One region of the Pantoea sp. Ep11b genome, then DNA from elsewhere that is predicted to be linked to it. Evidence: riboswitches for the same ligand, from Rfam matches in the RefSeq annotation. Region 1 holds a riboswitch; each other region holds the start of a gene.

Region 1 (3,273 bases):
CGGCAATGACTCTCCCTTTAAGAGTTTATGAAGAATTTCAGCCGCGCAGGAACCCATTTTTATTGCGCCATGAACCACGGAGGAGAGACTGATGCCCGACAGATGTTGCGTTAACTCTTCATTGTCGATGCCAATAATGGCTAACTTTTCCGGCACCGGGATCCCTATATTTTCACAGATCTGCAGTAAATGTCTGGCGCGGGAATCTGTCACCGCGACGATGCCGGTGCCCTCTGGCAGAGACGTTACCCAGTCAGCCAACTGGTTCTGCGCCGTCTGCCAGTTATCGATAGTGATATCATGGCCGCGATAAATTAATCCGGTCCGGTCCTTTTGCTGCAGGATCGCAGCAAATGCGTTCTCACGTTCGGTTGCCCAGCGTTTATCCGGACATACAGGGAAGCTGTACAGGGCAAAATGTTCCATACCCTTGTTAATCAGATGCTCCAGCGCGGTCGCGACCAGGCTGTAGTTATCAGTAGCCACATAGTGCAGATTCGGAAAAGCCTTTCCGGAGGAGTAGGAGCCACCAATACCGACAACAGGCATGGTCAGCTTATTGAGTTCCTGTTCAACCGCCAGCACATCGCAGTCAGCAATTACACCATCCACGTTCCAGCCATTGATGCTGTCAATGTTACTGCGGAAATCGTCTGCGATGTAAACATCCCACAGGGTACGGGAACGCTGCAGGTATTTACCCACGCCCTCGATTATCTGGCGGTCATACGCCTTATTCGCATTAAATAAGAGCGCGATATGAAAGGTCTTCTCCATTCCGTCAGCCTCCCTGGCAGGTTTATCCTGCACTGTGAATAGCACAGGTCGGTGCTTTCTTTAACCGTTTTGTGTTTGTCCTGTAAACTGGCGCACTCTTTTTCTGCGTTGCGTGAAAAAAGTCCAGTGCGGCAACGCGTGTAGTGTGTGAAAAAGATAAATGCCCAGATTGATCAGACAGTTAACCTGTATAGGTAATCTGGAACGCGACAGGTGAAAGCTGCGCGAAATAAACGGGATCGCCTGGTAAAGTGTTACGGGTTTCTTCGCGAATCCGGATGTGGCAGAAGCGGGGCGGCGCAGACTGCCCGCGCGGTTTCTGCCGGTGAGTGAGGACGCCAACGGAGTCCGGGAGTGATGCCGTAATCGTGCGGTATGCGTTTACAGGACCGCCTGCTGACATTACTATCCTGACTGACTGAATTTAGTTAAACGACTCGGGGTGCCCTTCTTTGTGAAGGCTGAGAAATACCCGTATTACCTGATCTGGATAATGCCAGCGTAGGGAAGTCTGATGCCTGACCGCATTCGCCTTCTTGTTCGCCGGTTGGGAGCTATGATGTCACAGCCATCTCAACACCTTTCTGCCGCGCACTTCGCGCCCTGTCTGCACGCTTTTCGCCGTCACTCACCGCTGGTCCACTGTATGACCAATGAGGTGGTACAGAACTTCACCGCCAACGTGCTGCTTGCACTGAACGCCTCGCCGGCGATGGTCATCGATGCTGACGAAGCCGCTGAGTTCAGCCGCTTTGCCGATGCGCTCCTCATCAATGTCGGCACCCTGACCCGCGAGCGCCAGCAGGCGATGCAGGCCGCCGTCAGCGCCGCCCGAGAGGCAGGCACCCCCTGGACGCTCGACCCGGTCGCCGTCGGTGCTCTGACGCTGCGCAGTGACTTCTGCCAGCAGTTATTGAGCCAGGAACCGGCTGTGATCCGCGGCAACGCTTCAGAGATTCTGGCGCTGGCAAAGCAGGCCAGTGGCGGACGCGGCGTGGATACGCTGCACCAGGCGGATGCGGCGCTCGATGCCGCCCGTCAGCTCGCCATTCGCTGGCGCACGCTGGTCATTGTCAGCGGTGAAGTGGACTACGCCACCGATGGCACGCGGATCTTTGCGCTTCGCGGCGGCTCGCCCCTGATGACGCGGGTGGTGGGAACCGGCTGTGCGCTCTCTGCGGTCGTGGCAGGGTTCAGCAGCCTGCCCGGCGATCGGCTGTTAAATGTGGCCGCCGCCTGTCAGGTGATGTCGTCAGCGGGAGAAAGGGCAGCATCTCAGGCCGCCGCGCCGGGCAGTTTTGCCACGGCGTTTGTCGATGCACTCTGGACGCTGGAGGCGCATCATGAAGCGCATTAATGCCCTGACGATTGCCGGGACCGATCCCAGCGGCGGCGCCGGGATTCAGGCCGATCTGAAGACGTTCTCCGCGCTGGGTGCCTATGGCACCAGTGTGATCACCGCGCTGGTGGCACAGAACACCTGCGGGGTTCAGTCGGTCTGCCGTATTGATCCGGACTTTGTGACCGCTCAGCTCGATTCGGTGCTGAGTGATGTCCGCATTGATAGTGCGAAAATTGGCATGTTGTCGGAAACGGCTATTGTGGAGCAGGTGGCCGCCCGGCTCAGGCAGGCGAGCATCCCCTTTGTGGTGCTGGATACGGTGATGGTGGCGAAAAGCGGGGATGCGCTGCTTTCACCGGCTGCCGTAGCCAGTGTCCGTGAGCTGTTATTGCCGCAGGTCTCGCTGATTACCCCTAATCTGCCGGAAGCGGCAGCCTTACTGGAGTGTGCCATCGCCACCGACGAGGCGGAGATGCGCAGGCAGGGGCGGGCACTGCTGGCGCTGGGCTGTCAGGCTGTGCTGATGAAGGGCGGTCACCTGGCCGCGGGCGAAAGCCCGGACTGGCTGATCGCGCCCGACGCAGAGCAGCGATTCAGCACGCCGCGCGTCAACACCCGCCATACGCACGGCACGGGTTGTACGCTGTCGGCGGCCTTAGCGGCCCTGCGTCCGCGCCATGCTGACTGGGCGGAAACGCTCGCAGAGGCGAAAAACTGGCTGCAGCAGGCGCTGTTGCAGGCGGATTCACTGGAGGTCGGGAAGGGCATCGGGCCGGTTCACCATTTTCATCAATGGTGGTAGTGATGCAGACCCTCATCGTCCTGGCGGACGGTGAGGGCCTGGCTCAGGGGGTTTCAAACCAGGCGCTGTTGCGCTCGGCAATCGGGGTGATAGAAAAGATCATCTCCTGCAGGTGCAGACGCATGGCCGTTTCGGCCGCCTCCGCATCGTGAGACGTCAGCGCGGCAAAGATCTCTTCATGCTGCTCAATCAGCTTTTCCGGCGGCGAGACTTCACTCAGCGTCAGAAACCGAACCCGGTCCATGGTGGCTTTGATGTTCTCCACCGTTTCCCAGGCGAGCCTGCAGTCAATGCTTTCCGCGATCAGGCGATGAAACTCATCGTCGAGGCTGAGAAAAGCCTGGCTGTCGTG
Region 2 (3,273 bases), 1.6 Mb from region 1:
CCTTGCCCGACGCCTGCGGCAGGGTTTCGTCATGCATCGCCCGGGCGGTGTGGGGATCGAGGGCCAGATTGAACTGATCTTCCCAGCGGAATTCAAAGCGTGCTTTGGACATCGCGTTATCGCGGATCTGCGCGCCCGGATGGCCTTTCGCCAGATCGGCGGCGTGCGCCGCGATTTTGTAGGTGATCAATCCCTGTTTCACATCCTCCTTGTTCGGCAGGCCCAGATGCTCTTTAGGGGTGACGTAACAGAGCATGGCGCAGCCAAACCAGCCGATCATGGCGGCGCCGATACCGGAGGTGAAATGGTCATAGCCGGGCGCGATATCGGTGGTCAGTGGGCCAAGCGTGTAGAAGGGCGCTTCATCGCACAGGTCGAGCTGTTCGGTCATGTTGCGGCGGATCATGTGCATCGGCACATGGCCCGGCCCTTCAATCATCACCTGAACGTCATACTCCCAGGCGATGCGGGTCAGTTCGCCCAGGGTGCGCAGCTCGGCAAACTGCGCCTCATCGTTGGCATCCTGAATCGAACCCGGACGTAAACCGTCACCCAGTGACAGGGCGACATCATAAGCGGCGCAGATTTCACAGATTTCCCGGAAATGCTGATAGAGAAAGTTCTCCTGATGGTGCGACAGACACCATTTCGCCATGATCGACCCGCCGCGTGACACAATGCCGGTCAGCCGCTTCGCCGTCATCGGCACATAGCGCAGCAGCACGCCCGCGTGGATGGTGAAGTAATCCACCCCCTGTTCCGCCTGCTCAAGCAGCGTATCCCGGAAGATCGTCCAGTTCAGCGACTCGGCCACGCCATTCACTTTTTCCAGCGCCTGATAGATCGGGACGGTGCCGATGGGCACCGGGCTGTTGCGCAGGATCCATTCGCGCGTTTCATGGATATAGCGTCCGGTGGAGAGATCCATCACCGTATCGGCGCCCCAGCGGGTGGACCAGACCAGCTTCTCCACTTCCTCTTCAATGGAAGAGGTCACCGCGGAATTGCCGATATTGGCGTTGACCTTCACCAGAAAGTTGCGGCCGATGATCATCGGTTCCGATTCAGGGTGGTTGATATTGGCCGGGATGATGGCGCGACCGGCCGCTACCTCCTGACGCACGAACTCGGGCGTTATCGCGGCGGGCAGATGTGCGCCAAAACTGTGGCCCGGATGCTGTTGCAGCAGCACCTCCGCGCGGATGCGTTCCCGGCCCATATTTTCCCGCAGAGCGATGAACTCCATCTCCGGGGTAACGATCCCCTGACGGGCGTAGTGCAGCTGCGTAACGCGGCGGCCTGCGCGGGCGCGTCGCGGGATCGGCAGCTGGTCGAAACGCAGGTGGTCCAGCCCCTCATCGGCCAGCCGCTGCTGGGTATAGCCGGAGCTGTTCTGGCTCAGTGGTTCACTGTCGTCGCGTTCTGCAATCCAGCCGGCGCGCAGCTTCGCCAGACCACGATGCACATCGATCTCTGCGGCGGGATCGCCATAGGCACCCGCCGTGTCATAAACCGGCACGGCTTCATTCTGCTCATAAAGTGGCGCTTCTTTACTGCCGCCGGTATGGGTCGGCGTCATTTCGATTTCCCGCATCGGCACGCGGATATCGTCCCGGCTGCCGGTTATCCAGATGCGACTAGAGCGGGGAAACGCACTGCCACCCCGCAGGGAGTGGATAAACGCCTGCGCCTGGGCGCGTTGTTCACGACGGGTCATTTTAGGGTCAGACATAGCAATCTTCCTGTTAAAGGGAAACGATGCTTGTCCGGAGTCCGGAAGGAGTAAGCGTACAGACAGCGCACAACGGCTGGCAGACAGCGACTGATTACTCTTGTTCCCTTCGCAGGTTCTAACCTGATCAGGTTCCGCGGATCCCGAATTAACGGTCTCAGCCCGGATGGGCACTCCGACAAGAAGCGGTTTTTACGCAGGCGCTTAGCGCAGCCTCAGCGGTAAAAACGTGATATTTCAACACACAAATAAAAAAGGTTCTTTGGCGTCTCTGCCTCAGAACCTGTTCAGCATAAAAGGGCTATCGGATAATCTCAATACCCCTGTTACGAATCGGCATTATGCCGGACGGGCGATCTGGCTGTCGTTGGCCACGGGCGGCGCGGCCAGCTGATTATCCCACGCGAGCTGGATCAGCTTATCTTCCAGCGTAAAGCGCGCTTCCAGCACCTCGCCCACTTCGGACAGTGCCTGCTGGAAGGTCATGCAGTTCTCATCGTCAATCGCCTGCTGCAGGTGACCATCATACAGCTGCATCAGACGCTCCGTATTCGCTTCCAGCGGCGGGTAGATCTGCGCAGCGGCAATCATCGGGCTGTCACCACTCATCTCATTGATGACGCGCTCATAGATGCTGAAGTGACCTGCAGAAAGGTAATCGACCAGGCTGTGACAGAAGTTGTCCAGCGCCTGCTCATCCAGACGCGTCAGCGCCTCTTTGTTGGGTTTAAGACCGACGAGGTGATAATAGTTCACCAGCAGCTGACGACGGGCTTCAAGCCATGAATCGACCAGTTCATTACTGCCACCTACGCGTTCAGCCAGGACTTCTAACTGGTTAAGCATATCTAACTCCATGTGAGTTATAGTTGTTTATCTACACACTTAACATCAGGGCTTCAGCGTGCGATTTGACGCTAAGGATGACGAAATAAATGCAATGCGAAATCTCAAGCGTAGACGCTGGATGGTGGATTGTCAGCCATGAACAGAAACTTTGGTTGCCACAAGGTGATTTACCCCACGGAAACGCCGAAAAATTCGGTTTAACGGGCAGTAAAGCCCGGACGATTGGGGAGTGGCAGGGTGAAAAAGTCTGGCTGATTTGCGAGCCGCGCTCAGCAGAGATGTTTTCGGTGCGGCAGCTGATCGATCAGGATGTGGAACTGTTTCAGCTGGCCGGACGCGGCGTGCAGCTGGCAGAGTTCTACCGCTCTCATCGCTGGTGCGGCTACTGCGGGCATGAAATGCATCACAGCAAACATGAGTTTGCCTGTCTGTGCAGCCATTGTCGCGAACGCTACTATCCGCAGATCGCACCCTGCATCATTGTGGCTATCCGTCGCGGCGATGAGATCCTGCTGGCGAATCATGCCCGGCATCGCAACAAGGTTTACACCGTACTGGCGGGGTTTGTCGAGGTCGGCGAAACCCTGGAGCAGGCCGTCGCCCGCGAGGTCATGGAAGAGAGCAATATCCGCATCAAAAACGTCCGTTATGTCACCTCCCAGCCGTGGCCCTTCCCGCAATCTCTGATGACG
Region 3 (3,273 bases), 1.9 Mb from region 1:
TCCCCGCACGCCGCCGTGCAGCCCCTCGACGATCACCGCCGCCAGCGGGGGGAGCAGCAGCAGCAGCGCCAGCAGGATCAGCAGCGCATCGATCAGCTGTGCCGCGCGCGAATCCTGCGGATCGCGCCAGCCGCTGAGCTGGCTGCTTCCGGCGGGGATCGCTTTGCTGAAGCGCTGGCTGAGCAGCACCAGGGTGAGGCAGCAGCCGAGCTGGATCATCGCCAGCAGGGCAGCGCGGCCGGGATCGTAGTCATAACTCAGCGCCTGGAAGATCGCCAGTTCGATGGTGGTCGCCTGCGGACCGCCGCCCAGCGACAGCACGGTGGCAAAGCTGGCAAAGCAGAGCATGAAGATCAGCGCCCCGGCAGGCAGCAGCTGACGCCGCAGCCACGGCCACTCCAGCAGACAAAAGCGATGCCAGCCGCGCACGCCGAGCTGAGCCGCCAGCTGACGCTGCTCTGCCGGGATCTGCTCCAGCGCCTGCAGCAGCAGACGCGTTGCCAGCGGCAGGTTAAAGAAAACGTGCGCCAGCAGAATGCCCGACAGCCCATAGGGGGAGAAGTGATAACCGAGCCCGGCCCACTGGCAGAGCTGCGCCAGCCAGCCGGTACGCCCGTAAACCGTCAGCAGACCAAATATCGCCACCAGCACCGGCAGCACCAGGGTCATAGCACACAGGCGCAGCAGCAGCTGTCGGCCTGGAAAGCGGCGGCGGTAGAGCGCCCGCGCCAGTGGCAGCGCGGGCAGTAGTGACAGCAGCGCAGAGAGCAGCGCCTGACCGAAAGAGAACGCGATGACATGGCGCAGGTAATCATCCTGCAGCACGCTGCGCAGGTCCGTTTCCGGTGCGGCGCGCCAGAGTGCGCCGAAGGCCAGAAACGCCACCAGCGTTAACAGCAGCGTAGCGAACGATCCCGGCAGCAGCCAGCGCGGCATCAGCGACTGACTGCGCGTTGCCACTGACTAATCCAGCCGGAACGCTGACTGGCGACCTCTTCCGGCGAGAACTGCAGCGCGGTGGCGGGCACCGTCAGGGCGTTAAAACCGGCGGGCAGCGGCGTGGCGGTCACCGGGTACATCCAGTTGCCGGTCGGGATGGTGCGCTGGAAGTCGGGGGAGACCATAAACGTCATAAACTGCTGCGCCAGTTCAGGCTGTTTGCTGCTGGCTAACTGCGCGGCAACTTCGACCTGCAGATAGTGGCCTTCGGGAAACGGGGCGGCCGCATAGTTCTCTTTCTTCTCTTCGATGATGTGATAAGCCGGTGACGTGGTGTAGCTCAGTACCAGATCGCTTTCCCCTTTCAGGAACAGACCATACGCCTCACTCCAGCCTTTGGTCACCGTCACGGTTTTCTGCGCCAGCTTCTGCCACGCCTGCGGTGCCTGATCGCCATAGACTTTCTGCATCCAGAGCAGCAGACCTAAGCCGGGGGTGCTGGTGCGGGGATCTTCGTAGATCACCCGCCATTTCTGCGGGCTGTCTACCAGCTCTTTCAGGCTTTTCGGCGGGTTTTTCAGCCGGGTACTGTCGTAGACGAAGGCGAAGTAGCCATAGTCAAAGGGGATGAAGGTCGTGTCATGCCAGCCGCCGGGCAGGGTTAATTTTGTGGTGTCGACCTGACTTCTGGCGAACAGGCCGGTTTTCTGCGCCGCCTGCACCAGATTGTTGTCCAGCCCCAGCACCACATCCGCCTTACTGTTTTTGCCTTCCATCCGCACGCGGTTCAGCAGCGAGACGCCATCTTCCAGCGTGACAAACTTCAGCTCGCAGTTGCAGCGGGCTTCAAAGGCTTTTTTTACCGCCGGGCCGGGGCCCCAGTCGGCAGAGAAGGAGTCGTAGGTGTAGACCGTGAGAACCGGCTTAGCCGCCAGAACGGGGGCAGAGAGTAACAGCAGGACCGGCAGAACTTTGTTTAACACTTTGCGCTCCTTCAGGAGAATAGGGGATGAGTCGCAAAGGATCTGAGCACGGAGGCCTCTCAAATCCCTACGTCGGTATTAACCGAATCAGGTTCGACGGGTCTCTCTCAGCTGCTTGCTGGTGGCAGGCGGCACCCCGTTGAGAACGCCACATTCTAGTCATTTCAGCGGCGTGGCGAAAGCGTTACAGCGCCGGTGGCGCGAACCAATCGGATTTAAAATCGAACCAGCCCAGCGTATTCATCCGCACGCCGCGCATACTGCGCTGGCCTTCGAGCAGCAGCCAGTGGTGAAACAGCGGATGCAGGCCCGCCTCTTCGACTAACTGTTTGCTCCATTCGGCCAGCGGCAGCGTTTTCTCGCGCCAGCGTGCCGCATCGCCCTGCCAGTCGATCGCCAGGCAGTGGTGCAGCAGCGGGATCTCATACAACTGCGCGAACAGCGAATAGTTCAGCGGCAGGGTAAAGTTCACGCTGCCGAGCCAGATGTCACTTTCCGCCTCGCCCTGATACCAGCTCTCGTAGTCGATCTCGCGGGTCACCAGCGTCACACCATGCTGAGCCAGCAGCGGCCGCAGCGCATTGGCGATGCCTTCATGCTCCACATGCTGGCTGTACCAGGTCAGCGTCAGGTGGGTCAGGCCGGGCGGCTTTTCGACCGGCGTCAGGTCGCGGCGGTGATGCCAGCGCGGCAGCAGGCCATAGGCCGGGAACCAGTAACGCTGATACCCGACACCTGCGTGATTAAGCAGGGCGATGGGGTTAAACAGGTAGCTCACCCAGCGCCGGACCGCCGCGTCGCGGCCCTGCGCGGAACGCTGGTCGAACAGCAGGTAGTAGCACCCCTCCTCCAGACGGCTCTCCTCCTGGATCTCATCGCTGCCATCACTCTCGCCCTGCAGTCGGACACCAGCATAGACCAGCTCATCGCTGATGTCGGGCAGCACCCAGATAGAGACATCGTCGATCAGGGCGCGAAAACCAAAGTAGTCATCAAAGGCTTCAATTTTCAGCTGGCTCGCCTGATTGCGGATCACCCGGTAGGGGCCGGTGCCCACCGGCTGGCGGGCAAAATCGGGCAGGGTGGGCCATTCGCGTGGCAGGATCATCGCGCTTACGCTGCCCAGCAACCAGGGCAGACCCTCGTCGGGCTGGCTTAAGTGGATGTCGAGCGTCCAGGGGGCGGGCGAGGCAATCTCTGCAATGTGTGAGAAGAGCGGGTGAGGGCGCTGGCGCGCCAGCGTGGCCAGCACATCCTCCATCTCCAGCTCTCTGCCGTGATGGAAACGAATCGCCGGGCGCAGAAAGAAACGCCAGTGAAGCGGCGAGGTCTGCTGCCAGTGGTGTGCAAT

What was found. A riboswitch is a leader RNA that binds a small molecule or an ion and turns the genes downstream of it on or off. The one in region 1 is predicted to bind thiamine pyrophosphate.
Region 2: another riboswitch for thiamine pyrophosphate. It lies ahead of thiC (phosphomethylpyrimidine synthase ThiC); the one in region 1 lies ahead of thiM (hydroxyethylthiazole kinase).
Region 3: another riboswitch for thiamine pyrophosphate. It lies ahead of thiB (thiamine ABC transporter substrate binding subunit); the one in region 1 lies ahead of thiM (hydroxyethylthiazole kinase).

Annotation. Positions count from the first base shown of each region.
Region 1 covers NZ_CP160631.1:2,926,294-2,929,566, reverse strand. The annotation lists gene AB1748_RS13830 (DNA-binding transcriptional regulator) at 1-777, opposite strand, end outside; TPP riboswitch at 1,206-1,302, shown strand; gene thiM (hydroxyethylthiazole kinase) at 1,337-2,134, shown strand; gene thiD (bifunctional hydroxymethylpyrimidine kinase/phosphomethylpyrimidine kinase) at 2,121-2,921, shown strand; gene AB1748_RS13815 (GntR family transcriptional regulator) at 2,965-3,273, opposite strand, start outside.
Region 2 covers NZ_CP160631.1:660,238-663,510, forward strand. The annotation lists gene thiC (phosphomethylpyrimidine synthase ThiC) at 1-1,732, opposite strand, end outside; TPP riboswitch at 1,820-1,920, opposite strand; gene rsd (sigma D regulator) at 2,072-2,578, opposite strand; gene nudC (NAD(+) diphosphatase) at 2,668-3,273, shown strand, end outside.
Region 3 covers NZ_CP160631.1:1,048,180-1,051,452, forward strand. The annotation lists gene thiP (thiamine/thiamine pyrophosphate ABC transporter permease ThiP) at 1-960, opposite strand, end outside; gene thiB (thiamine ABC transporter substrate binding subunit) at 936-1,922, opposite strand; TPP riboswitch at 1,969-2,071, opposite strand; gene sgrR (HTH-type transcriptional regulator SgrR) at 2,107-3,273, opposite strand, start outside.